Linked DNA regions of Sinorhizobium fredii NGR234. The protein of the gene in region 2 interacts with the protein of the main gene of each other region in a pairwise test. Links are inferred from orthologs where the notes say so. Each region holds a gene or a part of one and is shown on either strand. Other genes may lie near its edges.

Evidence for each region.
Region 1: the proteins of dnaQ (region 2) and dnaE interact in binary tests that used the Escherichia coli proteins (3 or more experiments, as listed by UniProt). The link is inferred for Sinorhizobium fredii NGR234 from one-to-one orthologs.

The regions. Positions count from the first base shown.
Region 1 is NC_012587.1:1,125,711-1,139,400, reverse strand. What follows is about bases 225-4,284. They hold dnaE (DNA polymerase III subunit alpha), read right to left. Parts: upstream 3,923-4,284; coding sequence 425-3,922; downstream 225-424. Other genes in these bases: NGR_RS16650 (L,D-transpeptidase family protein), read left to right, coding at 225-400. Outside these bases: more of NGR_RS16650, read left to right, coding at 1-224; NGR_RS16640 (hypothetical protein), read left to right, coding at 4,361-4,933; NGR_RS16635 (DUF5680 domain-containing protein), read left to right, coding at 5,019-5,486; NGR_RS16630 (ABC transporter ATP-binding protein), read right to left, coding at 5,498-6,184; NGR_RS16625 (lipoprotein-releasing ABC transporter permease subunit), read right to left, coding at 6,202-7,512; proS (proline--tRNA ligase), read right to left, coding at 7,529-8,857; NGR_RS16615 (DUF1467 family protein), read right to left, coding at 9,561-9,830; mce (methylmalonyl-CoA epimerase), read right to left, coding at 9,997-10,401; NGR_RS16605 (ribonuclease J), read right to left, coding at 10,569-12,236; NGR_RS16600 (biotin--[acetyl-CoA-carboxylase] ligase), read right to left, coding at 12,279-13,046; NADH-quinone oxidoreductase subunit NuoN, read right to left, coding at 13,043-13,690. UniProt on the Escherichia coli protein: DNA polymerase III is a complex, multichain enzyme responsible for most of the replicative synthesis in bacteria. This DNA polymerase also exhibits 3' to 5' exonuclease activity. The alpha chain is the DNA polymerase catalytic subunit.
Region 2 is NC_012587.1:3,534,394-3,549,396, reverse strand. What follows is about bases 5,291-8,014. They hold dnaQ (DNA polymerase III subunit epsilon), read right to left. Parts: upstream 7,140-8,014; coding sequence 6,441-7,139; downstream 5,291-6,440. Other genes in these bases: NGR_RS27875 (shikimate dehydrogenase), read right to left, coding at 7,844-8,014; coaE (dephospho-CoA kinase), read right to left, coding at 7,263-7,847; secB (protein-export chaperone SecB), read left to right, coding at 5,865-6,365; NGR_RS27895 (FxsA family protein), read left to right, coding at 5,291-5,673. Outside these bases: gyrB (DNA topoisomerase (ATP-hydrolyzing) subunit B), read right to left, coding at 1-2,140; NGR_RS27915 (helix-turn-helix domain-containing protein), read right to left, coding at 2,276-2,653; NGR_RS27910 (Smr/MutS family protein), read right to left, coding at 2,650-3,213; mltA (murein transglycosylase A), read right to left, coding at 3,206-4,312; NGR_RS27900 (Tim44/TimA family putative adaptor protein), read right to left, coding at 4,328-5,029; more of NGR_RS27895, read left to right, coding at 5,164-5,290; more of NGR_RS27875, read right to left, coding at 8,015-8,704; NGR_RS27870 (Maf-like protein), read right to left, coding at 8,697-9,296; NGR_RS27865 (pyruvate, water dikinase regulatory protein), read right to left, coding at 9,426-10,247; hemE (uroporphyrinogen decarboxylase), read left to right, coding at 10,653-11,687; protoporphyrinogen oxidase HemJ, read left to right, coding at 11,684-12,223; transcription termination factor Rho, read left to right, coding at 12,422-13,687; tRNA uridine-5-carboxymethylaminomethyl(34) synthesis GTPase MnmE, read left to right, coding at 14,050-15,003. UniProt on the Escherichia coli protein: DNA polymerase III is a complex, multichain enzyme responsible for most of the replicative synthesis in bacteria. The epsilon subunit contain the editing function and is a proofreading 3'-5' exonuclease.

The DNA.
Region 1 (13,690 bases), 2.4 Mb from region 2 along the record:
GCCGAACGGCGTGCTTCGCGTCCGCCGCGCGTTTCAGCCGCTCTTCGAGGCGGAGATCACGATCGACAAACCCGAGCTGGCGCTCGGCACACATTTTCTCCAGTTCCAGGATACCGACGCAGCAACGGGCCAAGGCAAGTGGTTCGGCATGGCGCTGGACAACACGCTTTCGAAGGCCGCGAAAGATCGGCTCGGAATCACTGTTGACACCGATCCCACGGAGTTCAACGCCCTTCAGCGGACCTTGAACCGCCTGACGGTGCCCGACGATGTGCGCCGGCGCATTGCCGGCCTTCTTGCCGATGGGTCGTCGCTTTCGATCTCCGACACCGACACGGGACTGGAGACCGGCGAAGGCACCGACTTCATCACCATCACACATTCGGTAAGCGGCCGCTGACGGTTTCACCCTGACTGGGTCGTTCTATACGAGCTCGACGTCCACGACACCCGGCGCGGAGCGAAGGGCGGCGGCGATCTCCGGCGAGATGCGATATTTCTCGCTGAGCTCGACCTCGATCTCCCGCTGCCCATTGTCCTTGATGACGATGAAGGAGACGAGGCCGTCTCCCTTGGCGTTGAGGTGCGAGGCGATCGAGCGCAAGGGGCCGGAATCGCGCACATAGACGCGCAGCGCCTTCTGCATCTGCAGCGATTCTTCCTCGAGCGACCGAAGCGTGCGGATGCGTAGGCCGATCCCTTCCGGCCGCTCCTCCGCATCCACGGTCATCACCAGGGATTTGCCGGCCTCCAGCAGATCGCGATACTGGTTCAGCATTTCCGAGAAGAGCACCGCCTCGAACTGGCCCGACGCGTCGGAGAAGGCGACGATGCCCATCTTGTTGCCTGTGCGCGTCTTGCGTTCCTGCTTCGATGTCACCGTGCCGGCAAGCCGGCCGGCACTCGCCCCTTTCTTCACGGCGGCCGAGAAATCCGCGAAAGTCTGCACGCGCATCTTCGCCAGCAGCTTGTTGTAGGTGTCGAGCGGATGGGCGGACAGGTAGAAGCCGAGCACCTGAAACTCCCGATGCAGCTTCTCCGAGGCAAGCCAGGGCGTATAGACCGGCAGCGCGATCTTCTCCGGCCCTGTCGCCGCTCCGGCACCGAACATGTCGCTCTGGCCGCTCAGCTTGTTTTCCTGGGCGCGCTGCGCGAAGCCGAGGATGCGGTCGAGCCCGCCGATCAGTTCGGCCCGGTCGTAGCCGAAGCAGTCGAAGGCGCCGGCGGCGATCAGGCTTTCGAAAACGCGCCGGTTCAGGAGCTTCGGGTCGATCCGCAGGCAAAAATCTTCGAGGCTTGCGAAGGGACGGTCGCCGCGAACGGCGACGATGTGCTCGACGGCGGATTCGCCCACGCCCTTGATGGCGGCAAGCGAGTAATAGATGCGGTTGTCGCCGGTCTCGAAGAGGCGGAACGAAGTCTGCACCGAGGGTGCAATGACCTGGATTCCGAGCCGGATGGCGTCCTGGCGGAAGTCGTTGATCTTCTCGGTGTTCGACATGTCGAGCGTCATCGAGGCCGCCAGGAACTCGACCGGATAGTGCGCCTTCATATAGGCGGTCTGGTAGGAGACGATGGCGTAGGCGGCCGCGTGCGATTTGTTGAAACCGTAATTGGCGAACTTGGCGAGCAGATCGAAGATCAGGTCCGCCTGCGGTTTTACCACGCCGTTGCCGACCGCGCCTTCGACGAAACGGGCCCGCTGCTTGTCCATCTCCTCCTTGATCTTCTTGCCCATGGCGCGGCGCAGCAGGTCGGCCTCGCCGAGCGAATAGCCCGACAGCACCTGGGCGATCTGCATCACCTGTTCCTGATAGACGATGACCCCTTGAGTCTCCTTGAGCAGATGGTCGATCTTCGGATGGATCGATTCGATTTCCTCTTCGCCATGCTTGCGGGCGTTGTAGACCGGGATGTTCTCCATCGGACCCGGCCGGTAGAGCGCGACCAGCGCGATGATGTCCTCGATGCAGTCGGGCCGCATGCCGATCAGCGCCTTGCGCATGCCGGCGCTTTCCACCTGGAATACCCCGACCGTCTCGCCGCGGGAGAGAATCTCGTAGGTCTTCGGATCGTCGAGCGGGATGCTGGCAAGATCGACCGCAATGCCGCGCTTGGCGACGAAGTCGACTGCCGTCTTCAGCACCGTCAGGGTCTTCAGGCCCAGGAAGTCGAACTTGACGAGGCCGGCCTGCTCGACCCATTTCATGTTGAACTGGGTGACCGGCATGTCGGAGCGCGGATCGCGGTACATCGGCACCAGTTGCGACAGCGGCCGGTCGCCGATGACGATGCCCGCCGCATGCGTCGAGGCGTGGCGGTAGAGGCCCTCGATCTTCTGCGCGATGTCCAGCAGCCGGCCGACGACCGGCTCCTTTTCGGCCTCCTCCTGCAGGCGCGGTTCCTCCTCGATCGCCTTCGACAGCGGCGTCGGATTGGCCGGATTGTTCGGCACCAGCTTGCAGATCTTGTCGACCTGGCCATAGGGCATTTCCAGCACGCGTCCGACGTCGCGCAGCGCGGCGCGCGCCTGCAGCGATCCGAAGGTGATGATCTGCGCCACCTGCTCGCGGCCATATTTTTGCTGGACGTAGCGGATCACTTCTTCGCGGCGGTCCTGGCAGAAGTCGATGTCGAAGTCCGGCATCGACACGCGCTCCGGGTTGAGGAAGCGCTCGAAGAGCAGCGAGAAGCGCATCGGATCGACGTCGGTGATCGTCAGCGCATAGGCGACCAGCGAGCCGGCGCCCGAGCCGCGGCCCGGGCCGACGGGGATGTCATGCTGCTTCGCCCATTTGATGAAGTCCGCAACGATCAGGAAGTAGCCGGGGAACTTCATGCGTTCGATAACGCCGAGTTCGAAGGCGAGGCGCTCGCGATAGTCTTCTTCCTTGTAGCCGGGCGCCATGCCGAGCCTGGACAGGCGCTGCTCCAGCCCCTCCTCCGCCTGCCGGCGAAGCTCCGCGGACTCGGCGCGCTCGGCCTCCACCGGATCGTCCGAGGCGCCGGTGAAGCGCGGCAGGATCGGCCCGCGGGTCTTCAGCATGAAGGAGCAGCGGCGCGCGATCTCGACGGTATTTTCCAGCGCCTCCGGCAGATCGGCGAAGAGCGCCGCCATTTCCTTGCGGCTCTTCAAGTAATGATCCGACGTCAACCGGAAACGGCGATCGTCGGAGACGACGGCGTTGTGGGCAACGGCCATCAGCGCATCATGCGCATCATAGTCGGCCGGCGACGGGAAGAAGGCTTCGTTGGTCGCAACGAGTGGGATGTCGTGGCGATAGGCAAGGTCGACCAGGCGATTCTCCTGGCGTCGATCGTAACTGCCGTGCCGTTGCAGTTCGACATAGAGACGATCGCCGAACAGCTCGACCAGCGTCTTGAGGCGCGCTTCGGCAAGCGCGGCCAAGCCGGCCTTCAGCGCCAGGTCGACCGGCCCACTGCCGGCGCCGGTCAAGGCAATCAGACCCTCGGTGCCGCCAGCCGCAAGCCAGGAGCGCGTTACTCGCACCGCCTGATGACCTTCGCCTTCGAGATAGGCGCGACTGACCAGGTCGACAAGGCGTGTATAGCCCGCGTCGGTCGCAGCGATCAGAACGATCGAAGGCAGCTTGGCAAGCTGCTGCGCATGGCTGCGCCGCTCCCCCTCCGCCTCGTCCTCCATGTCGATGGAGAGCTGGCAGCCGATGATCGGCTGCAATCCGTCGTCCGCTGCCTTCTGGGAGAACTCCAGCGCCGCGAACAGGTTGTTGGTATCGGCAATGCCGATGGCCGGCTGCTCGTCGGCCACCGCCTTGGCGATGATCTTCTTCAGCGGCAGCGCGCCTTCCAGCAGCGAGAATGCCGAATGGACCCGCAGGTGAACGAATTGCGGGTCCATTGCGCCTGCCGCGCCTTGCCCAATGCTTTCGTCGCCTGCCATTGCCGCACTCCGATTCTTGTCCGGTGCGGAGGATATCCCGTTTCCGGCCCCGACTGTCCAGCCTCACGGCGAAACCCGGTATCTTTTTACCCGGCCGCGCTTTGCAGGACGGAGTCGAGCCGGGCAGCGATCACATACCGAGCGCGATCACCGAAATGCTTGCGATGAAAAGGCTCATCGAGGCGAAGGCAGCAAGATCACGGACGAAATCAGTCATAACATGGCTCCTTTCGGCTATTGTTCTTTTTTTGTTCCATTTTTGTTCAATAGTCAAGCAAGCGTGCATGAAACGCCCGCTATTCACCGGCTATGGTTAATTCAACCAAGGCGATCAGCTTCCTCGCCTCATTGGCAGACACCGGGACCAACCGAATCGTTTAAGATCGTGGCATCCACAGCAGAGGGCAGTGCGCACCCTCTCCTCTTCAAGGAACGCCCATGAGAACGGTTCTGCTTGCAGCCTCCCTGTTGCTATCACCGACCCTCGCCCTTGCCGCCGATTCTATCGATCCGGCTCGAATCGTTTCGGCCGCGACCGGCGACTGGAACGAGGACGACGCAAGCGATCTCGTTCTGCTCGTGTCACCCGCCGAAGACAGCGACGAGGACAACGCCATCTATATCTACCTCACCAATGATGTCGGCAGGCTGGTGCTGAAATCGCTGGTCCCCGACAAAGTCTGGGGACAGTTCGGCCTCTACGGGCAAGCACCATTCGTCCATGCACTGCCGAACGGGTCGATGGAGATCACCTCGCACAACGACGCGATCGGCCGCCACCGCTGGGAACAGACGCTGACGATCGCCTATCGCCGTTCCGATTTCGTCGTCGCCGGATACACCTATTCGTCCTACGACACGCTCGACCTGGACAACACGATGAAGTGCGACTTCAACGTCTCGACCGGCAAAGGCACGGCGAACGCGAAGCCGATCCGAGCAAAGGGCGCCACGGTTCTGCTCAAGGACTGGAGCGACGAGATCGGCCAGAAGGCCTGCGGCGCGGAATAGTCCGTTCCCGCCAATTGTTCTCTTTTTGTTCTTTACAGCCGCGCCTTGTTAAGCCATTCTCCGCCTGCAATCGGAGGGAGCGCTCATGGTCGGCATCGCGGAACTGACGGATTTCATCGTCGAGGCGAAGGCGAGCACCTATGTCGGCGATGGTGCAAAGCTAGCGGCCTGCCGGCCGGGCTCGCATGACATCGGCCACCAGCGCGGCCCTTGGCGCTATCTCGACAGCTATTTCGGCGGAACCGACTTTGCCGGCCAGGAAGCGGTGTGGCACGACGGCAAGCCGTGCTGGGCCATGAACTACTTCGGTCGGATCATTCGCCCGGAACTCATCGATGCACGCCGGGCGGGCGCCGTCATCAAGGCCGCGCTTCAGACCATGTATCGCGAAAAGCGCCACTTCCTCGGCGGCATGGAATATCAACACGCCTATGGCTGCTATATCGACAGCAGCCGCGGCGCGACCGAGCACTTTTCCGGCCGCGAAACCATCTTCGTCGATGGCGAGGAGGCCTATGAGCTCGATTACCGCGGCGGGCTGATCGTGCCGTGAGCCCGTCCGGCCTATCTCAGTTCGACGACCTTGCCGTCCTCGATCGTTACGCAACGATCCATCAGCGCAGCCAGCTCGTGATTGTGGGTGGCGATCAGCGCCGCCAGCCCGGACTGACGCGCAAGGGCCTCCATCGCCTCGAAGACATAGCCGGCCGTCTCCGGATCGAGATTGCCGGTCGGCTCGTCGGCCAGCAGGATGAGCGGCGCGTTGGCCACCGCCCGGGCGATCGCCACCCGCTGCTGCTCGCCGCCGGAAAGCTCGGCCGGACGGTGCGCGGCACGGTGTCCGATACGCATGTAGTCGAGGAGAGCCCCTGCCCTTTCGGCCGCTTCCGCCTTGGACAGGCCGGCGATCAGTTGCGGCATCATGATGTTCTCGAGCGCGGTGAATTCCGGCAGCAGATGATGAAACTGGTAGACGAAGCCGATCTCGTTGCGGCGGATGGCGGTGCGCCGGTCGTCGCTGAGGCCGTTGCAGGGGATGCCATTGACGATCACGTCACCTTCGTCCGGATGTTCGAGCAGCCCGGCGAGATGAAGCAGGGTCGACTTCCCGGTGCCCGAGGGCGCAACGAGCGCAATGGTCTCGCCGCTCCGCAGGGTCAGATCCGCGCCTTTGAGGATCGGCAAAAAGGTGTCGCCCTCGCCATAGTGTCGCTCGACGCCGGAGAGCTGCAGTGCCACGCGCGCATTCATCTACGTTCTTATCCTTGTTATTCGTACCGCAGGGCCTGCACCGGATCGAGGCGTGAGGCGCGCCAGGCCGGAAAGATCGTCGCCAGGAAGGAAAGCGCGAGTGCCATGACGACGATGGAGACGGTTTCGTCGGCATTCATGTCGGCCGGCAGCTGGCTCAGGAAGTAGAGCTCAGGGTTGAAGAGCGTGGTCCCGGATACCCAGGAGAAGAACTGGCGGATCGACTCGATGTTGAGGCAGACGACGACACCGAGGATGACGCCGGCGATCGTTCCGGCGACGCCGATGGCCGCGCCCGTCATGAAGAAGATGCGCATCACGGACCCGGAGGTCGCACCCATCGTTCGCAGGATGGCGATGTCGCTGCCCTTGTCCTTCACGAGCATGATCAGGCCGGAGACGATATTGAGCGCGGCGACGAGCACGATCAGCGTCAGGATCATGAACATCACGTTGCGCTCCACCTCGAGCGCCGAGAAGAAGGTTCTGTTGCGGTCGCGCCAGTCGGTCAGGTAGACCTGCCGGCCGGCGGCGTCCTCGATCGGCTTGCGCAGGTCATCGACGGAGTCCGGCTGCTCGACGAAGAGCTCGATCGACTGGACGAGGCCCTCGGCATTGAAATAGAGCTGCGCTTCCTCGAGCGGCATGAAGATGATCGTCGCGTCATATTCCGACATGCCCATCTCGAAGATCGCCGAGACCGTATAGGCCTTGACGCGCGGATTCATGCCGAGCGGCGTGACGTCGCCGTTCGGCGAGGTGAGCGTGATCGTGCCGCCGACACGAATCCCCAGCTGTTCGGCCATGCGCGAACCGATGGCGACGCCCGCGCCGGAGGCGAAACCCACGAGATCGCCGGATTGAATATGCTCCGAGATCGATTTGAGCTTCATGAGGTCTTCGGCCCGGAGGCCGCGAACCAGCGCACCGGTCGAGGCGTCGCCGATGCCCTGAGCGAGCACCTGCCCTTCGACCATCGGGATCGCCATCGTCACGCCCGGCACGGCCGAGAACTTGGTGGCCAATTCAGCATAGTTGGTGAGCGGCCCATCGAGCGGCTGGACGATCACATGGCCGTTCATGCCGAGAATGCGCGATATGAGCTCGGTGCGGAAACCGTTCATTACTGCCATGACGATGATCAGCGTCGCCACGCCGAGCATGATGCCGATGAAGGAGAAGCCTGCTATGACCGAGATGAAGGCTTCCTTCCGCCGCGAGCGCAGGTAGCGCCAGGCGACCATGCGCTCGAAGGCGGAGAAGGGACGGCTCGACGATCTGCCGGATGGCGCGGCAACCTGCACTTGCTCTTCCGTCGCCACGGTCATTGTCGTCCCTTGCCTCTTATCTTGTCGCAACCAGCTTGTTGATCGCGGCTTCCACCGTCATCGTCTCGCGCTCGCCGGTCTTGCGGTCCTTCACCTCGACTTCGCCATTGGCGATCGAGCGCGGCCCGACGATGATCTGCACCGGGACGCCGATGAGATCGGCGGTGGCGAACTTGGCGCCGGCGCGATCGTCCGTGTCGTCCAGGAGAACGTCGAATCCGGCCTTGCCGAGGTCGGAGTAGAGCGTGCCGCAAGCCGCATCGCAAGCGGCGTCGCCCGTTTTCATGTTGATGACGACCGCGTCGAAGGGCGCCACCGACTTCGGCCAGATGATGCCGTTCTCGTCATGCGACGCTTCGATGATCGCCGGCACCAGCCGTGTCGGGCCGATGCCATAGGAGCCCATATGGACGATGTGCTCCTTGCCGTCGGGTCCGAGCACCTTGGCGCCCATTGCCTCCGAGTATTTCGTGCCGAAATAGAAGATATGGCCGACCTCGATGCCGCGCGCCGAGACCTTCTCGCCCTCGGAAATCGCGTCGAAGGCGGCCTCGTCATGCATCTCCGAGGTCGCGGCGTAGCGGGACGTCCACTTGTCGAAGATTGCCTTCAGTCCCGCCACATCGTCGAAATTCGTATCCTTGCCCGGAATATCGAAGCCGAGGAAGTCCTTGTGGCAGTACACCTCCGACTCGCCGGTGTCGGCGAGGATGATGAATTCATGGCTGAGATTGCCGCCGATCGGACCGGTGTCGGCGCGCATCGGAATGGCGCGCAGGCCCATGCGGTCGAAGGTCCGCAGATAGGCGGCGAACATCTTGTTATAGGCATGCTCCGCGCCTTCACGATCGAGGTCGAAGGAATAGGCGTCCTTCATCAGGAACTCGCGGGAACGCATGGTGCCGAACCGCGGGCGGATCTCGTCACGGAACTTGAGCTGGATGTGGTAGAGGTTGAGCGGCAGGTTGCGGTAGGACTTCACGGAGGAGCGGAAGATGTCGGTGATCATCTCCTCGTTGGTCGGACCGTAGAGCATCGGCCGATCCTGCCGGTCCTTGATGCGCAGCATTTCCTTGCCGTAGGCATCATAGCGGCCGCTCTCCTGCCACAGCTCAGCCGACTGCAGGGTCGGCATCAAGAGCTCGACCGCGCCGGAGCGGTTCTGTTCCTCGCGAATGATCGCATTGACCTTGTCGAGCACGCGCTTGCCGAGCGGCAGCCAGCTATAGATGCCGGCCGACTGCTGGCGGATCATGCCGGTCCTCAGCATCAGGCGATGGGAAACGATTTCCGCTTCCTTCGGGTTTTCCTTCAAGATGGGCATGAAATAGCGGGACAGGCGCATGACGGGTTCCGGAACTGGTCGCTCTCGCACTATCGGTGGATTCGGGCGAAATGACGTTGTGCTTCGGCAGCCGCCCTCGCCTTCGGACAGGCGAAGGCAGCGATTGCCGTTTGAAAAATCGGGGCTCTTGATTTCCTGTGGCGCGGCCAGCGGGAAGCCTTCGAGTTCAGCGTTCATAACCGCTTCGCGTGCGGAAGAAAACCCTGCCGCATCGGGAAGAAAGCCGCACGCGGTATTAAGTTGCTCCGCAGGATGACGCTCGTCGCTGCGTCAAAAGAGCACGGTAGTAGCAGGACAAGGGCCGTTTCTGTCAACTGGAATTTTTTGCCAAACTGTAGCAAAAATGCAAAAAAACCTGATGACATAGCCCAATGTTTGAGCTAGTTTCGGCTCACAAAACAGGCAAGAAGACCAAATTCTTGCCGATTTTCGCGGTCAAGTCTTGGGAGGATAAGATCTTAGGCGCGCTCGTTCGCTGCCGCCGGCAACGGTTGAAAGATCACGCGAAACTTGAAAAACAAGGCTTTGGCCTTGTTTTTTTTTGCTTTTTCGCCCACCAGAATCGATATGAAGCAGCGGCAAATATGTCGATTTGTGGGCCGTCAAGAAGCGGCAGGGCCCGGCGCAGAGCGAGGGCCGGAACCACTCTCCCCGCGCGGCACATTTCTTGCTTTTTGCCGGTTGCTCTGACGGGGGGCCGCGATCAGCCTTTCGGACCGATAAAGCCGAATATCGTATCGAGGTCATATCCGAGCTTCACGGACAGGACATACCAGCCGAGATGGATCAAGGCGGCGATCACCGTCGTCATCAGGACCACCCGCAGGCCACGAAAACGCGCTGGAGCGCTCTCGACGCTGCCGGGCACCACCTCGTTCTCCTCGGCCTGGGTCCTCACGCCGAACGGCAGCACGGTGAAAAGCGTCAGCCACCAGATGATGAAATAGACGGCGAAGGTCGAAAAGGCGGACATTCTCGTTCTCTGATGGAGCTCGGTCAGCCGGCGATATGACGGCAGCGTTGCGCCGGTTCTATCTTGACTGCGCGGATCACAAGCGGCTCTCGAAGGTCCCTGCGAGAGAGCCGCCTTATAGCGCTATTGCAGGCGCTCGCGCAAATCGCTGCGCCGCGCCCGACTGTCACACCTCTTCGAGTTCGATCAGCGTGCCGTGAAAGTCTTTGGGATGCAGGAAGAGCACCGGCTTGCCGTGGGCGCCGGTCTTGGGATTGCCGTCGCCGAGCACACGCGCCCCCGCCTCTCTCAGCCGGTCGCGCGCCGCTATGATGTCCTCCACCTCGTAGCAGATGTGGTGCATGCCACCTGCCGGGTTCTTCTCGAGAAAGGCCGCGATCGGCGACTGATCGCCGAGCGGCTCCAGCAATTCGACCTTGGTGTTGGCAAGCGTCACGAAGACGACGGTCACCCCGTGCTCCGGGAGCGCCTGCGGCTCCGTGACCGCCGCGCCGAGGGTGGCGCGATAGCTCTCCGCCGCCGTTGCGAGGTTCGGCACGGCGATCGCCACATGGTTCACTCTTCCGAGCATCGAGCGTCCTCCCCTCTCAGCTAGAGCATTTTGCAGTCAGGTAGAATCGCCTGACGTCGCACAAATGCGGCAAAAACAAAGGTTTAGAGCGGCGGCGCGAACGTATGTGAGTGCATCCCGCTCTAAAATGCTCCGGCCGGTCTACACCGGATCGCCGGCCGGACAAATCAGACTTTCGTGACAAAGACCGTGACGATCGGCTTCTTGCCCCAGGTCTGGTTTGCGGTGCTGCGCACGGCGCGGCGGACCGCCTCCTGCAGCATCGACAGATCCTTGCGCTTGGCGCGTGGGATGCTTTCCACCGCGCCGAGCACGGCGTCGTAGAGAACGTCGTCCATGTCGTCGCCTTCGTCGTCGAACTGCGGAAGCCCGATCGGCACGACATCCGGGTCACCGAGGAAGTCGTAGCGGCTGTCGAGCACGACATTGACGGAGACGTGGCCGGCAAAGGAGAGCTTACGGCGTTCGCCGATGCCCATCTCGTCGAAATCGCCGATCAGCGTCCCGTCCTTGTAGATGCGGCCGTGCCGCGCCTCATCAACCACGCCGGCAGGTCCGGGCGCGAGGCGCAGGATCTCGCCGTTGCGCAGCCGCGGCACGCTCGCGATGCCCGAATGCAGCGCAAGCTCGGCATGCGCCGTCAGATGCGCCGCCTCGCCATGCACCGGCACGACGATCTCAGGTTTCAGCCATTGATACATCTGCTGCAACTCGTTGCGGCGCGGATGGCCGGACACGTGCACCAGCGCCTCGCTGTCGGTGATGATGTGGATACCCTGTTCGATCAGGCCGTTCTTGATATCGTTGATGGCCTTTTCGTTGCCGGGGATGGTGCGCGACGAGAAGACGATCGTGTCGCCGGCCGAGAACGCCACATTGCGCATTTCATCCCGGGCGATCTTGGCGAGTGCGGCGCGCGGCTCTCCCTGACTCCCCGTCAGGATGACGACCACCTTGTCGCGCGGGATATAGCCGAATTCGTCCTCCGCCAGGAACGGCTTCAGCCCTTCCATGATGCCGAGGTCCCTTGCAACCGCAACCACCCGCTTCATCGAACTGCCGAGCAGGAGCACTTCGCGGCCTGCCGCTTCCGCGGCTTCGGCGACCGAGCGGATGCGGCCGACATTCGACGAGAAGGTCGTGATACCGACGCGCCCCTCGGCGTCAGCGATAATCTTCGCCAGACTTTCCGAGACTTCCCGCTCGGAAGGCGAAACGCCGTCGCGCAGCGCATTGGTAGAATCGCAGACGAGCGCCAGCACGCCCTCTTCGCCCACCTGGCGAAAACGCGCTTCGTTGGTGATCGGGCCGAGCGAGGGTTCCAGGTCGATCTTCCAGTCGCCGGTATGCACGACGGTGCCGAGCGGCGTGCGGATTACCAGCGACATCGGCTCGGGAATGGAATGGTTGACACCGACAGCCTCGATGCTGAAGGGTCCGACATTGATGCGGTCGCCCGCCTTGAAGATGGTGATCGGGATTTCGCCGCGGCTTTTCTCGAAGTCGCGTTTCGCCTCGAGCATGCCGGCCGTGAACGGCGAGGCATAGACCGGAACGTTGAGCCCGGGCCAGAGGTCGTTCAGCGCGCCGTAATGATCCTCGTGGGCGTGCGTGATGATGATCGCCTTGAGGTTGCGCCGCTCCTCGGCGAGAAAGGAGATATCCGGCAGGACGAGTTCCACGCCGGGCAGTTCCGGACCGGGAAAGGTCACACCGCAATCGACCATGATCCATTGCCGGCTGCCCGGACTGCCGTAACCATAAAGGCCGAGGTTCATGCCGATTTCGCCGACGCCGCCGAGCGGCAAGAACACCAATTCTTCTTCTTGCGCCATTTGCGCTGCGCCTCAATTCCTGTTTATCCGAGAAATACGTCTTTATCCGAGAAACACGTCGCCCGCCGCAATTGCCAGCGGCGCACCGGAACCCGTGTCGAGCAGCAGCCGACCGTCAACATCGATACCGATAAAACGGCCCGAAAGCGACCGGTCCGGCAAGTTGACGGTAATTGCCTCGCCGATGCCTTTCGCGGCAGCCCGCCATTGGTCGATGACCGCGGCGATGCCGGCGCCGCGATTCCAAATAGAAAGCGCCTCCGCCATCGTCACGAACAGGTGGGCGAACAGCTCTTCGGCCGAGATCGTCGCGCCTTCCTGCCGAAGCGACGTGACCGGGTATAGCCCCGTTTCGGGCATCACCGCGACATTGACGCCGCAGCCGATCACCAGCGCATGACGGCCATCCGGCAGACCTTCGGCTTCGAGCAGGATTCCGCAGGTCTTCCGGCCATCGATGAGGATATCGTTCGGCCACTTGATCGCCACCTCCGGCGAACCCGGAGGCATCACCCTGCGGATCGCCCGATGCACCGCAACCGCCGCCGCGAGCGGCAATGAATGCAGGTGCTCCACCGGCGCGGGATCGATGAGCAGCAGCGATGCATAGAGATTGCCCGGCTCGGAAAACCACTCGCGGCCGCGCCGGCCGCGGCCGCCCGTCTGGCGCGCAGCGGTGATCCAGAGGTTGCCCGGATCACCTTCGCGCGCCCTCGCCAGGCACTCGCTGTTCGTCGAGACGGTTTCGGCAAGCGCTATGTGCCGGAAATCGTCGGGCGAAATCCGGCCGCTGCCCTCTCCGCCGCTCAAAAGAATGTCCGCGCCGCAGCCTCGGCGGCATTTCCGAGCGGTCCGCCGATCAGCACGTAACCGAGGACGAACAGGCCGGACAGTCCATAGACCAGCCGCAATTCGCTCGCGGTGCGGGCAAATTCGCCCTTCGCCTCGTCGAACCACATGACCTTGATGACGCGCAGGTAATAGTAAGCGCCGACGACGGATGCGAGCACGCCGATGATCGCCAGCCCGTAGAGCTGCGCTTCGATCGCAGCAACGAACACGAAATACTTCGCGAAGAAGCCGGCGAGCGGCGGGATGCCGGCGAGCGAGAACATCAGGATCGTCAGCACCGTCGCCATGAACGGGTTGGTCTGCGACAGACCGGCGAGATCGTCGATGCCCTCGACGTGCTCGCCATCCTTGCGACGCATCGCAAGAATGCAGGCGAAGGTGCCGAGCGTCATCACCATGTAGATCAGCATGTAGAGAATGACGCCGCGCACGCCGGCCATCGACCCGGCGGCAAGCCCGACGAGCGCATAGCCCATGTGGCCGATCGAGGAATAGGCCATCAGTCGCTTGATGTTGCGCTGGCCGATTGCGGCGAAGGCGCCGAGCAGCATCGAGGCGATCGAAATGAACACGACGATCTGCTGCCAGTCGGCGACGACCGG
Region 2 (15,003 bases):
GAACAGGCGGCGCCGCATAGACTTCCTTGAGCTTCGCCGTGAGTTGGTCGATGTGGCGGGCGTCGGAGGAGCCGATCAGCGCCATGTCGAGCACTGCCACTTCCTTGACGCCGCGCACCATGCGCTCGAGCTTCAGGCCGCCCTCGGCTGTCACCGATCCGACCCAGCCCCTTTCGGTTTCCTCGGCAATGACGTCGAGCCGGCGGGCCACTTCGGCGGCGACCTTCTGGTAGTCGTCCTGGTGGCTGTTGAGCTCGGTATTGAGCGCGCCGGCAATTGCCGCCTGCTCGACGATCGCCCGGTTGTAACGCGAATGTAGCCCGTCCATCAGCGACCGCAGCCGCAGGGCGTCGTTGATGACCTCGCGGAAATCCTGCCCGGCCCTGACTTCGCCGGAGCCGAGGGTCAGCGAGGCCTCCTCGAGGCCCATGGTGATCAGATAGTCCTCGAGCGCCTTTTCGTCCTTCAGGTACTGGGCGGACTTGCCGCGCGTCACCTTGTAGAGCGGCGGCTGGGCGATATAGAGGTGGCCGCGCTCGATCAGCTCCGGCATCTGCCGGAAGAAGAAGGTCAGCAGCAGAGTGCGGATGTGGGCGCCGTCGACGTCGGCGTCCGTCATGATGATGATCTTGTGGTAGCGCAGCTTGTCGGCGTTGAACTCGTCCTTGCCGATCGAGGTGCCGAGCGCGGTGATCAGCGTGCCGATTTCCTGGCTCGACAGCATCTTGTCGAAGCGGGCGCGTTCGACGTTGAGGATCTTGCCGCGCAGCGGCAGGATCGCCTGGTTTTCGCGCGAACGGCCCTGCTTGGCGGAACCGCCTGCCGAATCGCCCTCCACCAGGAAGACTTCCGACTTGGCCGGATCGCGCTCCGAGCAGTCGGCGAGCTTGCCCGGCAGCGACGAGATGTCGAGGGCGCCCTTGCGGCGCGTCAGTTCGCGGGCCTTGCGGGCCGCTTCGCGTGCCGCAGCCGCTTCGACGACCTTGCCGACGAGGATTTTCGCGTCGGACGGATTTTCCTCGAGCCAGACGTTGAGCGCCTCGTTGACGAGGCTTTCGACCACCGGCCGAACTTCGGAGGAGACGAGCTTGTCCTTGGTCTGCGACGAGAACTTCGGATCCGGCACCTTGACCGACAGAACCGCCGTCAGCCCCTCGCGGCAATCGTCGCCGGTCAGCGACACCTTTTCCTTCTTGGTGATGCCGGAGGTGTCGGCATAGGAGGTAATCTGTCGGGTCAGCGCGCCGCGGAAACCGGCCATATGGGTGCCGCCGTCGCGCTGCGGAATGTTGTTGGTGAAGCAGAGCACGTTCTCGTGGTAGCTATCGTTCCACCACATCGCCACCTCGACGGTGATGCCGTCCTTTTCGCCGCGGATCGACACCGGCTTGTGAACCAGCGGCTTCTTTGCCCGGTCGAGATAGGCGACGAAGGCCTCGAGCCCGCCGTCATACATCATCTCGTCGCGGCGGATGTCCGAATGGCGCTTGTCGGTCAAGACGATGCGGACACCGGAATTCAGGAAGGCGAGTTCGCGAAGGCGATGCTCGAGCGTCGCAAAGTCGAATTCGGTCTTCGAGAAGGTCTGCTCGCTGGGCAGGAAGGTGACCTCGGTGCCGGTCTCGCTGCCGGCGTCCCCGGTGACCGTCAGCGGCCCATCGGCGACGCCATGGGTGAAGCTCATTTCGTGAACCTTCCCAGCGCGGCGGATCTTGAGCTTCAGCGACACGGAAAGCGCATTGACGACCGAGACGCCGACGCCGTGCAGGCCGCCGGAAACCTTGTACGAATTCTGGTCGAATTTGCCGCCGGCATGGAGCTGCGTCATGATGACCTCGGCCGCCGAGACGCCTTCCTCCCGGTGGATATCCGTCGGAATGCCGCGGCCATTGTCCGTCACGGTGCAAGAACCGTCGGGATTGAGCGTGACGGTGACGATGTCGGCATGGCCGGCCAACGCCTCGTCGATCGCATTGTCGACCACCTCATAGACCATGTGGTGCAGACCGGAACCGTCATCGGTATCGCCGATATACATGCCCGGCCGCTTGCGTACGGCGTCGAGGCCCTTCAGCACCTTGATGGAATCGGCACCATATTCGGCGATCGCGCCGGCTTCGGTCTCAGAGATATCGGTCATTCGGGTTCAGGTCTTTCCAGGTTCTACGAACGCGGCGATTCGTTGCGAATCACAGCGCGGACGCCTCGCGGACTATAGAAAATTTGTCCACGGGTTCCAAATCCCAGGCGGCGGATGCATGGCCGGGGCGAGGCTTCATCCCCTGTCATTATCAGGAAATGTGGCTTTTTCCAAAATATCTTCCAAGGCCTCGATCGCTTCGCGCGAAAGGTCGCGAATCCGCTCGCTCAAACGGTTGGCAAAGGCCGTATGGCCAGGCGGCAGTCCCGAAGTGTCGAGCACCACGCGCGGGTCGGAAAGCCGCGCGACGCGGAAGAGTTCGTCGGCCTCGTCCCAGATCACATTGAAATAGCCGGCGACGCGCTGCAGGAAATCGAAGCTCGGCGCGCCGCGCTTGCCGTGCTCGAGGGCCGAAAGATAGGCCGGCGACACGCCGATCGCCGCCGCCATCTCCTTTTGCGAGACGCCCTTGCGGCGGCGCAGCTCGCGCATGGCCTCGCCGAAAGGCGTCATGGTGTACGCCCCCGGGCCCGCGCCAGGCGGACATAAAGCGCGCCTTCGCCCCCATGGTTTCGCGCCGCCGGCTCGTAGGACGAGATCAGCGGGCGGAATTCCGGCAGCGCGAACCAGAGCGGCACGGCGCGCTTCAAGGCGCCGTCGCTGCCAAATGACGTTCCCTTGCCGGTGATGACAAGGACATGGCGCAGCCCCCGCTCATGTGCCTTGAGGAGAAACTGCAGCAGGAAGCCGTGCGCCTCGCTCTGGATCATTCCGTGCAGGTCGACACGCGCCTCGAGAGCGAGCCGCCCCTTCGATATTTTCCGTTTGACCGGTCTTTCGAGCGGGTGGTGGCGGTGCTCCGGCTTGCCGCTGAGCGCAATCCCCTGTTCCGCCTTACCGGATGCGGGCGCGCCTGGGCCGGTTGGTTGCGGAGACGGCGGAACCGGCGGCTGCTCGATCTCGCCGATGAGGTCCTCGAGGTCCTGCAACCGCCCGGGCATAGGCTTTGTCGAGCGGGCCACCTTGCCCCACAGGATGCGATCCTCCGGCGACAGCTTCTTCTCTCTAGCCATGGAGATATCTGGCGGCAGCCGCGCGAGGCACGAGGATGTAGAAATCGGCGTCATTGCGCACCGAGCCGGCTAGCGCGCCAGCCGCCTCGCCGGAGCCCGTGAAGATGTCGCCGCGCGCCGGTCCGACGATTGCCGAGCCGGTATCGAGCGCCAGCATCAGCCGGGCGAAGGCTCGGCCGCCGTCGAGATGGGTCAGCGTTTCGCTGGCGATGTAGAAGGGGACGCCGAAGGTATGGATGAGGCGGTCCACCGCGAGCGACCGTCCCGGCTCCAACGGCACCTTGGCGGCGGCCACCGGGCCGAGGCTTTCATTTTCGACCAGCGCTTCGCGGAAGAATATGAAGGAGCGATTGTGCCACAGAACCTCGTCGGCCGCATCCGGATGGGCCGCGAGCCAGCCGCGGATGCTTGCCATCGACACGGTCGCCGCGTCGATCTCGCCCCGCTCGATCAGCAGCTTGCCGATGGCGGAAAAGCGGTGCCCGGTCTTTGCCGCGTAGGTGATGCGGCGGCATGATCCGTCCGGATAGACAAGTCGTGCAGCGCCCTGCACATGAATGAAGAAAACGTCGACCTTCGACCGAGCGTAGGCGATTTCGAGGCCGCGGCCGGCGAGCAGGCCCTCGTCGATCGCCCGGCGATCCGGATATTCCTCGATCCTGCCGTCCCGAAGCCGGCCGAAGGCGAAATAGGGATCCATGCCCGCGGGCCGGTTCGCCTCGTCGACATCGACGAGATCGGCGGGACGCCGGTAGAAGGGAAAGCGAAACGCCTGGTCGGCGGCGAGGCGAACTTCGACCTCCGGCTCGTAGAAGGCGGTGACGAAACCCGTCCTTCTGTCTTCGGGGCGGATCCGGAAGGGCACGAAGTGAGCCTCGAAGAAGGCCCGCGCTTCCGATGCACCCGACAAGACTGCGCCGGCCGCCTCGTAGGCGGGCAGCAGGTCGGCGACCGAGACACCGAGAGAGCCCGTCCTGTAGGGCTTTACCGCCGTGACATGGTGGTGACAGCGGCGCAGCGCGTCGATAACGGGAGTCGGGTCATCCTGCTGCCACCCCGGCAAGCCCGAAAACGCGACCGGTTCGAGATCGAAGGCCATGATCGCCCCTTGCGGTCAATTTTCCGATTCGGTGGCGATCAGCTTCCAGTTCGGATCGCGCGAGCGGATGTCACGCGCAAAGGTCCAGAGGTCGTTCACTTCGGCAACCGAATCGGCGTCGCCGTCGATCAGCTTGCCCTGCTTGTCGTAGGTGGCGGAGATCAATTGGCTGATGATGCGGACCGTCACGTTCTCCTCTGCGTCCTTGAGTTCCGCATGGACGATATCGGCCTTCTCGATGCCGACGAAGGTCGATTTGACCACCTCGCCCCTGGTTTCCCGTTCGGCGATTGCCGTTTCGAAGCCCTCGTAGACCTCGCGGGACAGCAGCCCCTTCAGGGTCTTCCGGTCGCCGTCCGCGAAGGCCATGACGATCATCTCGTAGGCCATCTTCGCGCCGTTGAGGAATTCGGCGGGTTGGAAGCTGGGATCCGCGTCGCTCAACGCCCTCAGCTGGCCATTCAAGGGCGTGCCCGGCTTGGAAAATCCGTCGATGGCGGCGTAGCGGGACTCATCCTCCGCGGTGCTCTCGCGGCGGGGGAGTTGCACCACCTTGCCATTGTCTCTCGCTTCCGGACCCTGCGCCTCGCGCGGCGAATAGGGGTCGAAAGGCGGTCGTTCATTTCCTGTCCTGCGGCCAAGGACGCTGCGCAATTGCAAGAAGATGACCACAGCCGCGATCAGGAAAAAAAACGTGATGAAGTCGAAAGAGCCCATTTCCACCCGGAACCGCTGTTAGAATTTATCTTGGTGTTCCATATAGTCCGCAAGGATAAACCATTCAAATGGCGATGTCGCACCCATAAACCGGAGACCGGTCAATTGCACTCATCTTCTTGCGAGCACGATCGATGCGTTCGCTGATCATTCCTCTCGTCATTCTCGGCCTGCCGATCGCGGAGATTGCCGGTTTCGTCGTCGTGGGCCGGGAACTCGGCCTGGCGATGACGCTTCTCCTCGTCCTTTTGAGCGGAGTAGCCGGCGTCCTGCTTCTCCGCATCCAGGGTCTCGGCACTTTGCGCCGCGTGCAGGACGCGGCGCGAGCGGGGAAGGACCCGGGCCCGGATCTTCTCGGCGGTGCGCTCATTTTCGTTGGGGCGATCCTGCTGATCGTTCCGGGCTTCATCACCGATATTGCCGGCCTCATTCTCTTCCTGCCGCCGATCAGACGCGCCATCGCTTCCTTCCTGCAGACGCGGTTGACGATCCTGACAACCGGAAGCGGCTTCTATTACGGAAGCGGCGCGAGGAGCGACCGGCCGCGCGGCCCGGCGATCATCGATCTCGACTCGGACGAGTTCTCCAGGAAGAACGACGACGAAAACGGTCCCTCTCCGCCAAGCAACCGGATTTCCCGCTAGACCAGGCCGATGTTGATCGACTCAAGGTGCCACGGCAACCTTGGCGCGTCTGAAAAGACGCGCGGCGCTGTAGGTCCGGCGAGCGATCGAAACCCCTTAATGCCGGGGAACCGGTTCCGGCTTCGAGGGTTGTAAGCCCTGGACCGAAATGCTAGATGGCCTCACCAAATTCGAAGTCCGAGGAAACTCTTATGACGACCGATACCGCATCCAACGGCAACGGCGCCCAGCAGGCCCCGTCGCTCAACATTCTGGCCCAGTACGTCAAGGACCTCTCCTTCGAGAACCCCGGCGCACCGCGTTCGCTGCAGGCCCGCGACCAGGCGCCGTCGATCAACATCAATGTCAACGTCAATGCCAACCCGCTCGCCGAGAACGATTTCGACGTCGTTCTCTCGCTGAACGCCCAGGCCCAGGACGGCGACAAGGTGCTGTTCAATGTCGAACTCGCCTATGGCGGCGTCTTCCGCGTTTCGGGTTTCCCGCAGGAGCACATGCTGCCGCTGCTCTTCATCGAATGCCCGCGCCTGCTCTTCCCCTTTGCCCGGCAGATCGTCGCAGACGCGACCCGCAATGGCGGCTTCCCGCCGCTGATGATCGACCCGATCGATTTTGCGCAGATGTTCGCGCAGCGCATGGCGGAAGAGAAGGTCCGCGCCCAGGTCGCCAACAGCAACACGACGACCAACTGACGCATTCCGATAGACTTAAAACTGAAAACCCGGCTCTCAAGGCCGGGTTTTTTGTTTGTCCGCAAAGCAGGCGGCTTAGCCGCTGTATTTCATCCAGATCGCCTTGGCACCGATCTTCGAAACAAGCGCCGCGTGGGCGGCGATCTCGGCTTCGGTCAGGCGCGGCGCCAGCAACCGCTCTCTTTGCATGACAATAATCGGACCGTCGTCCGCCTGTACGGCCAGGCCGCCGATCTCGCTGGTGACCAGTCCCAGCGCCGCCTGCCGGCCGCCGATCATCTCGATATAGACTTCCGCCAGAAGTTCGGAGTCGAGAAGGGCGCCGTGCTTGGCGCGGTGCGAGTTGTCAATGCCGTAGCGGCGGCAGAGTGCGTCGAGCGAATTCGGGCCCATCGGGTGCTTGCGCCGCGCCAGCGCCAGCGTATCGGTCACCCGATCGATGACGACCGGCGGCAATCCGAGGCGGTCGAACTCCGCATTGATGAAGCCGATGTCGAAGGTGGCATTGTGCGCGACCCAGCGCGCGTCGCCAAAGAAATCGACGATTTCCTCGACGACATCTGCAAAGGACGGCTTGTCCTTGAGGAAGTCGTCGGTGATGCCATGCACCGCCAAGGCGTCGGGATGGACCTTGCGGTCGCCCGGATTGATGTAGATATGAATCGTCCGCCCTGTCGGAAACTGATTTTCAAGTTCGACGCCGCCGATCTCGATCACCCGGTCCTCGCGACTGTCGAGGCCGGTCGTTTCCGTATCGAAGATGATCTCACGCATGCGGTTTTCCTGGCGAAGATTCAACGGCGAATCAGTCCGAGCTGTTTCTGAGTTTTAATGGCATTTCGCTTGCAGTTGAAGCGGAGGTTCGCGATCTGCCTCGGTGTAGGGCAATCGTCGGCGCTACGTCGCCCGCAATCGATCGACAATGGCGCGAACCTGCCCCCGGGTGACGTCGAAACTGTCGCTGGTGTCGATCACGTAATCGGCGCGGGCGCGCTTTTCCTGGTCGGGGACTTGCCGGGCCAGGATCATCGCGAATTTCTCGGCCGTCATCCCCGGGCGCTTCATCACGCGTTCTCTCTGGGCCTCCGGAGAGCAGCTGACGACGACGACCCGGTCGACGCGCTTTTCAGCCTTCGTCTCGAAAAGCAGCGGAATATCGAGAAGAACGAAAGGCGCTCCCGCCGCCTTGTGCATGGCGATGAACTCGCTTTCCTTGGCGCGAACGAGCGGATGGACGATCCGCTCCAGCTCGCCGAGACGCTCCGGTTGCGCCAGGAGCTGTCTGGAAAGTTCCGCCCGATCGATGACGCCGTCCTTCGCGACGCCCGGAAAGGCGGCTTCGACCGGCACCACCGCTTCGCCGCGATAGAGATCGTGAACCACCTCGTCGGCGTCGTTCACCGGGACGCCGAGCTCCCGGAACATCTGAGCGGCGGTCGTCTTTCCCATGCCGATGGAGCCCGTGAGCCCGACAATGATCATGCGTGAACGTCCATATCCTTGATGATGATCTGCCGAAGCGTTTCATCGACAACCGGCCTTAGACCGAACCATTTCTCGAAACCGGGCGCGGCCTGATGCAAGAGCATGCCCAGACCGTCGACGATGCGGTAGCCCTGCTCTTCGGCCTGGCGAAGGAGTGGCGTCTTCAGCGGCACATAGACGATGTCGGTCACCACCGCCCCGTTCGCCAAGGGCGAGAAGTCGATCGCCGGCGCCGGCTCGCCGTCCATGCCGAGCGACGTCGTGTTCACGAACAGGCCGGCGCCGGCCATGACTTCGGAGAGCGCCGCGATCGGATGCGCGTGCACGGCGCGACCGAACCGGTCGGCCAGTTCCTGCGCCCGGGCGGCGGTGCGGTTCACCACGTGGATCGTCTTGACGCCGCGGTCGCGGACCGCCTGGATCACGGCGCGACTGGCGCCGCCGGCGCCGAGAATGACCGCCGTCGAGATCCGGTCCCAGCCGCTGGCGCGCTCGTCGAGATTGGCGACAAAGCCTCGCCCATCCGTGTTGGTCGCGCAGATCCTTCCATCCTCGAGCCAGAGCGTATTGGCCGCGCCGAGCTCGGCACTCAATTCATCCGGCCGGTCGGAGAGCTCGAAAGCCATCTCCTTGTGAGGGATGGTGACGTTGCCGCCGCAGAAGCCGGTGCCGCCGTCGCGCAATTGGCCCATGAATTCCGGGAAAGCCTCCGGGGTGACCTCGTGAGCCCGGTAGCTGCCGGCAATTCCGAACTGCTTCAGCCAGTAGCCGTGGATGAGCGGCGACCGGGAATGCTTGATCGGATAGCCGGTGACGAAGGCGTGGTTAACAAATGTTTCACGTGAATCACGCATCGATCGATCCCAGTTCGCGAAGTTTTTCCAGAAGCGGCAGCATCGGCAGGCCGAGAATGGTAAAGTAATCGCCCTCGATCTTCTCGAAGAGCTGGATACCCTCGCCCTCGAGCTGATAGGCGCCGACGCTCGAAAGCGCCTTCTCCCCCACTCTTTTCAGATGCCGTTCGACAAAACCCCGATCCAGAAGCCTGACCGTCATATGCGCCGTCGAGACATGCCGCCAGAGGACCTCGCCGTCCCGGACGAGCACAATTGCGCTGTTCAGGCTGTGCATCCTGCCAGAGAGCGACAGCAGATGTTCGGCGGCCTCCGCCATGTCCTTCGGCTTGTGATAGACCCGGGTCCCAAGCGACATCGTCTGGTCGCTGCCGATTACGATGGCACCGTCGAAATGGCGCGACACATCTCTCGCCTTGGCTTCGGCAAGCGTCAGCGCAACGTCGACAGGCGACGCACCCGCTTCCTCCAGAGGCTGCTCCAGGACCCGCTCGTCGATCTGGGCTGCGCGGGCCGAGAACGTCAGCCCCGCATTCTCGAGAAGCGCGCGTCGGAATGGACTGGCGGAAGCCAGAACGAGCGAGGTTGTCATCTTTCAATCCGCAATTCGAGACCACGATGGTGACCGGACCCATTCGATCCGACCATCATGACCGATTCCTCATGAACCGGAACCGAACGGTGCGGCCGTCCGGCTGATGCGACCGGTTCCTGGTTCGCTCTATCTGAGCCGGGGACGGAGGGCAACGATCGCCGCGGCCGTTTCTTCTATCGAGCGTCGCGTCACGTCGATCAGCGGCCAATTGTTGCGGGCACAGAGTGTGCGCGCATATTTCAGCTCCTCCGAAATCGCCGCGCGGTCGGTATATTCCTCGCCATGGAAGCTCTGCGTCGTGCCAAGCACGCGGTGCTGGCGAACCTGGGACAGCCGGTCGGCACTGGCGATCAGCCCCACTACCAGCGGCTTCGTCGCCCTGAGCAAACCATCCGGCAAGGGCACGCCGGGCACGATCGGGATATTGGCGGTCTTGATGCCGCGATTGGCGAGATAGATGCTCGTCGGTGTCTTGGACGTCCGGCTCACCCCGATGAGCACGACGTCCGCCTCGTTGAAATCGGCCGGCATCTGGCCGTCGTCGTGATCCATGGTGAAGTTCAGCGCCTCGATGCGGGCGAAATAGTCGGCATCCATGACGTGCTGTGCGCCGGAACGCCGACGCGACGGCGAACCGAGATAGGATTGGAACAGTTCGATGATCGGATCGAGGACGGAGACGCAGGGAACGCCGATCTCGCGGCATCTCTGGTCGATCATCCCGGCAAGCTCCCGGTCGACGATCGTGTAGAGCACGATGCCCGGCGCGCCGTCGATCGCGTCGAGGACCTGCATCAACTGCTTCTTGTTGCGGATCAGCGGGTAGACGTGTTCGAGCGCGTGCGAGGACTGGAATTGCGCGGCCGCCGCCCGGCCCGCGGCTATCAGCGTCTCGCCCGTCGAATCGGAGACAAGATGCAGGTGGAAATAGTTTTTTCGGTTCTCCACGCAATTCTCCGGAGGCTGTTGATAGACCGGGACACCAGACGGCTTGAATCGCGGTCGCCACCCGGGCCCGTGGAAAAGCGTCGCGTTATTCACATCTGATGCCCAAGCGCAAAACGCCCAGACGCAGTTGTGGACAAGACTCAAGCCGACGACAAATTGTCACGCGGATCGACTCCTTGTCCACAGGAATCGCAATTTCCGTGGCGAAGGCAAGATGCTGACTTTTCTACGTTTTCCAGGCTTTGCCCGATCTATAATGAATTCGGGTGATCCTTCTCCCGCCACGCCCGTCGAGATCTGCGCTGATTGGACGAACTGAGGATTGATTTTAATCCTTGATAGCCACCGACTCTAAGAAATAGAAACCTTTTCAATAAGGTTTGATTTTAGATTGGGGGATGCCGAGTGGCCGAGACACGCCGCAAAGTCCTTGAGGTTTTGAACGGAAAAAGTCTCACGCCTCCGCCCATCTGGCTGATGCGTCAGGCCGGCCGTTATCTGCCTGAATACCGGGCGACGCGCGCCAAGGCCGGGAGCTTCCTCGATCTCTGTTATACGCCGGATCTCGCGGTCGAGGTGACGCTGCAGCCGATCCGCCGCTACGCTTTCGACGCCGCCATCCTTTTCTCCGATATTCTCGTCATTCCCGACGCACTTCACCGGAACGTCCGCTTCGAAGAGGGCCACGGGCCGCGGATGGATCCGATCGATACCGACGGCATCGCTGGCCTCAAGGCGGATGGTATTTTGAGCCATCTCTCTCCGGTCTTCGAGACCGTCGCGCGGCTGCGTCGCGAGTTGCCGGAGGAGACGACGCTGCTCGGCTTCTGCGGTGCGCCGTGGACGGTTGCGACCTATATGATTGCCGGGCGCGGCACGCCGGACCAGGCGCCGGCACGTCTCTTCGCCTACCGCCACCCCAAGGCCTTCGAAGAGCTTTTGGCCTTTCTGGCGGACGTTTCGGCCGACTATCTCGTCGCGCAGATCGACGCGGGCGCCGATGCGGTGCAGATTTTCGATTCCTGGGCGGGCGTGCTCGGCGAGGATGAGTTTGCGCGCTTCGCCGTCGAACCGGTGCGGCGGATGATTGCGTCGGTGCGGGCTCGCAGGCCTTCGGCGAAGATCATCGCTTTCGCAAAAGGGGCGGGCCTGTTGCTCAAGGACTATCGCCGCTTGACCGGTGCCGACGCGATCGGCCTCGATTGGGCGGTGCCCCTCGCCTTTGCGGCCGAATTGCAGAAGGATGGTCCCGTGCAGGGCAATCTCGACCCGATGCGGGTGGTTGCCGGCGGCGGGGCCATGGAGAGCGGCATCGACAGGATTCTCGATGTGCTCGGCAACGGACCGCTGATCTTCAATCTCGGCCACGGCATTACGCCGGAGGCGGATCCGGAGAACGTCTCCGCCCTCGTCGCGCGCGTTCGTGGGACGAAAGGATGATCGAGCACCAGACGGATAGCGCTCCCGGAAAGCGTGCAAGGCTTCGGGCTCTCGTCGCGCTTTCCGTCTTCGTCGCCCTGCTGGCAGGGCTTTTCGTCGCGCAGCCGGACGATCTTTATCTCTGGATCAAGGCGCTCCACATCATTGCGGTCATGTCGTGGATGGCAGCGCTTCTCTATATGCCGCGGCTGTTCATCTATCATACCGACGCGCCGCGCGGCTCGGTGCAGTCCGAGACCTTCAAGACGATGGAACTGCGCCTCCTGAAGGTCATCATGAACCCGGCCATGATGATTGCCTGGATGCTTGGCCTCTATCTTGCCTGGAGCGTCTACGGCTTTAGGGGTGGTTGGCTCCATGCAAAGCTTTTCTGCGTCGTGCTGCTGACGCTGGTGCATGTGCATTTCAGCCGGGCGGTGGCCGCCTTCCAACGGGACGCGAATCGGAAGAGCGCGCGCTACTGGAGGCTGATGAACGAGGCGCCGACCCTGTTGATGATCCTGATCGTCATTCTCGCCGTCGTGAAGCCTTTTTGAGTTCAATCGATTCGCACGGCGATAGTTGCCGCTAATTTGCTGCGCCCCCTTGCAGCGTTTCACGTGAATCGCTATTTTCGCCCATCTCCTTCATCCCAAGGCCTGTGACGAAGTTTCGAGCCTGCCCCCTTCCCCCTCGCAGCTCCCTTACGAAAATCACGCCTATTCCCAATTTCCCCTACAAATCATGGACTCTTCATGGCTGAAATGAAGCTTCAAGACCTCAAGAACAAGACGCCGACGGATCTTCTCGCCTTTGCCGAAGAACTCGAGGTCGAGAACGCCAGCACCATGCGCAAGCAGGAGCTGATGTTCGGCATCCTCAAGAATCTCGCCACACAGGAGATAGAGATTATCGGTGAAGGCGTTGTCGAGGTCCTTCAGGACGGATTCGGCTTCCTTCGGTCGGCGAATGCAAACTATCTGCCCGGTCCGGACGACATCTATATTTCGCCATCGCAGATCCGCCGCTTTTCGCTGAAGACGGGCGATACGGTGGAAGGGCCGATTCGCGGTCCGAAGGAAGGCGAGCGCTACTTTGCGCTCCTTAAGGTCAACACGATCAACTTCGACGATCCGGAGAAGATCCGCCACAAGGTTCACTTCGACAATTTGACGCCGCTCTATCCGAACGAGCGCTTCAAGATGGAACTCGAAGTGCCGACGTCCAAGGATCTGTCGGCTCGCGTCATCGATCTCGTCGCGCCGCTCGGCAAGGGCCAGCGCGGCCTGATCGTTGCACCGCCTCGGACCGGTAAGACGGTTCTGCTGCAGAACATCGCCCATTCGATCACCGCCAACCATCCGGAATGTTACCTGATCGTGCTTCTGATCGACGAACGGCCGGAAGAAGTGACGGACATGCAGCGTTCGGTGAAGGGCGAAGTCGTTTCCTCGACCTTCGACGAACCGGCAACGCGCCACGTCCAGGTCGCCGAAATGGTCATCGAGAAGGCCAAGCGCCTTGTCGAGCACGGCCGTGACGTCGTCATTCTTCTCGACTCGATCACCCGCCTCGGCCGGGCCTACAACACCGTCGTGCCGTCCTCGGGCAAGGTGCTGACCGGCGGCGTCGACGCCAATGCCCTGCAGCGCCCGAAGCGCTTCTTCGGTGCGGCCCGCAACATCGAGGAAGGCGGGTCGCTGACGATCATCGCCACTGCGCTGATCGACACCGGCAGCCGCATGGACGAAGTGATCTTCGAAGAATTCAAGGGCACCGGCAACTCGGAAATCGTCCTCGACCGCAAGGTCGCCGACAAGCGCATCTTCCCGGCGATGGACATTCTGAAGTCCGGAACGCGCAAGGAAGACCTGCTGGTGCCGCGCCAGGACCTGCAGAAGATCTTCGTGCTGCGGCGCATTCTCGCGCCGATGGGCACGACCGATGCGATCGAGTTCCTTATCGACAAGCTCAAGCAGACGAAGACCAACGGCGATTTCTTCGATTCGATGAATACCTGATCGATCGACGAATCGGTGATTTGGCGTGACCGGGATCACTTGATTCCGGTCACTTTTGTTTGCGTTCGATTTCTCAGACAGGTTTCGGACTTCCTGCCGGATGGAAGAAACGTCGGTTCATCAGAATGATTCACGTGAAACAGCCGACGTAGCTTCACTGACTCTGGCGTCGCTTGATTTTCGCCCGACACCTATGCATAAGTCTGCGCTCCGTCCGCCATGCCGGAAAGCCGAAAGCGCCCAGGCACTATGGACATAAGGGCTGCCGAGGCGCCGGCTGAACGGACCTCTATAGAGATAAGAACTGAGGCTGGCGCGGCGCCCACAGTTGAGCGTTGCGCCGACAAGCGCCGAATGAGCCGATGCAGATCACGGATACGATATACGCGCTCTCCAGTGGCGCCCTGCCCGCCGGCGTCGCCGTCATCCGCATCAGCGGATCAGCGACGGCCGCTGTGATCGGGCGTCTTTGCGGCGCTCTGCCGAAACCGCGCACGGCAGCGCTGAGAACGATTCGGACTCGAAACGGTGAGATCCTGGATAGCGGCCTGGTGATCTATTTTCCTGCCCCCGCGTCGTTCACCGGCGAGGATTGCTGCGAACTGCAGGTGCATGGCGGGCGGGCCGTGGTCCACGCCATTCTCGACACGCTCGCCGGGTTTGAACGACTGCGGCATGCCGAGGCCGGCGAGTTCTCGCGCCGCGCCTTCCAGAATGGCAAGATGGATCTGGTCGAGGTCGAGGGACTGGCCGATCTGATTTCTGCCGAGACGGAAATGCAGCGGCGGCTTGCCGTCGAACAGGCCGGCGGCGGTCAATCGGCTCTCTATCAGGGCTGGTCGAGGCGCCTGACGCATGCGCGGGCGATGATCGAGGCGGAACTCGACTTTGCCGATGAGGACGACATTCCCGGCTCGGTCAGCGAAATGATCTGGGCCGACATCGAGACGCTGCAGGCGGAAATCGATGCCCATGTCGACCGGGCCGGGCTGGCGGAGATCATCCGCGACGGCTTGAAGATCGTCATCGCCGGCGCGCCGAATGCCGGGAAATCGAGCCTCCTCAATGCGCTTGCCAAGCGGGATATTGCGATCGTCACGGAGATCGCCGGCACGACCCGGGATGTTCTGTCGGTCGACCTTTCCTTAGCCGGATTCTCCGTTAAACTCTTCGATACGGCCGGGCTTCGGGAAACGGACGAACTCGTCGAGCGCGAGGGTATCCGGCGGGCGAGAGAGGCTATCGGCCATGCCGATCTTATCCTTCTGTTATCGGAAAATCCGGACGGGTTTGCCTGGGAGGAGCCGATTGGCGAC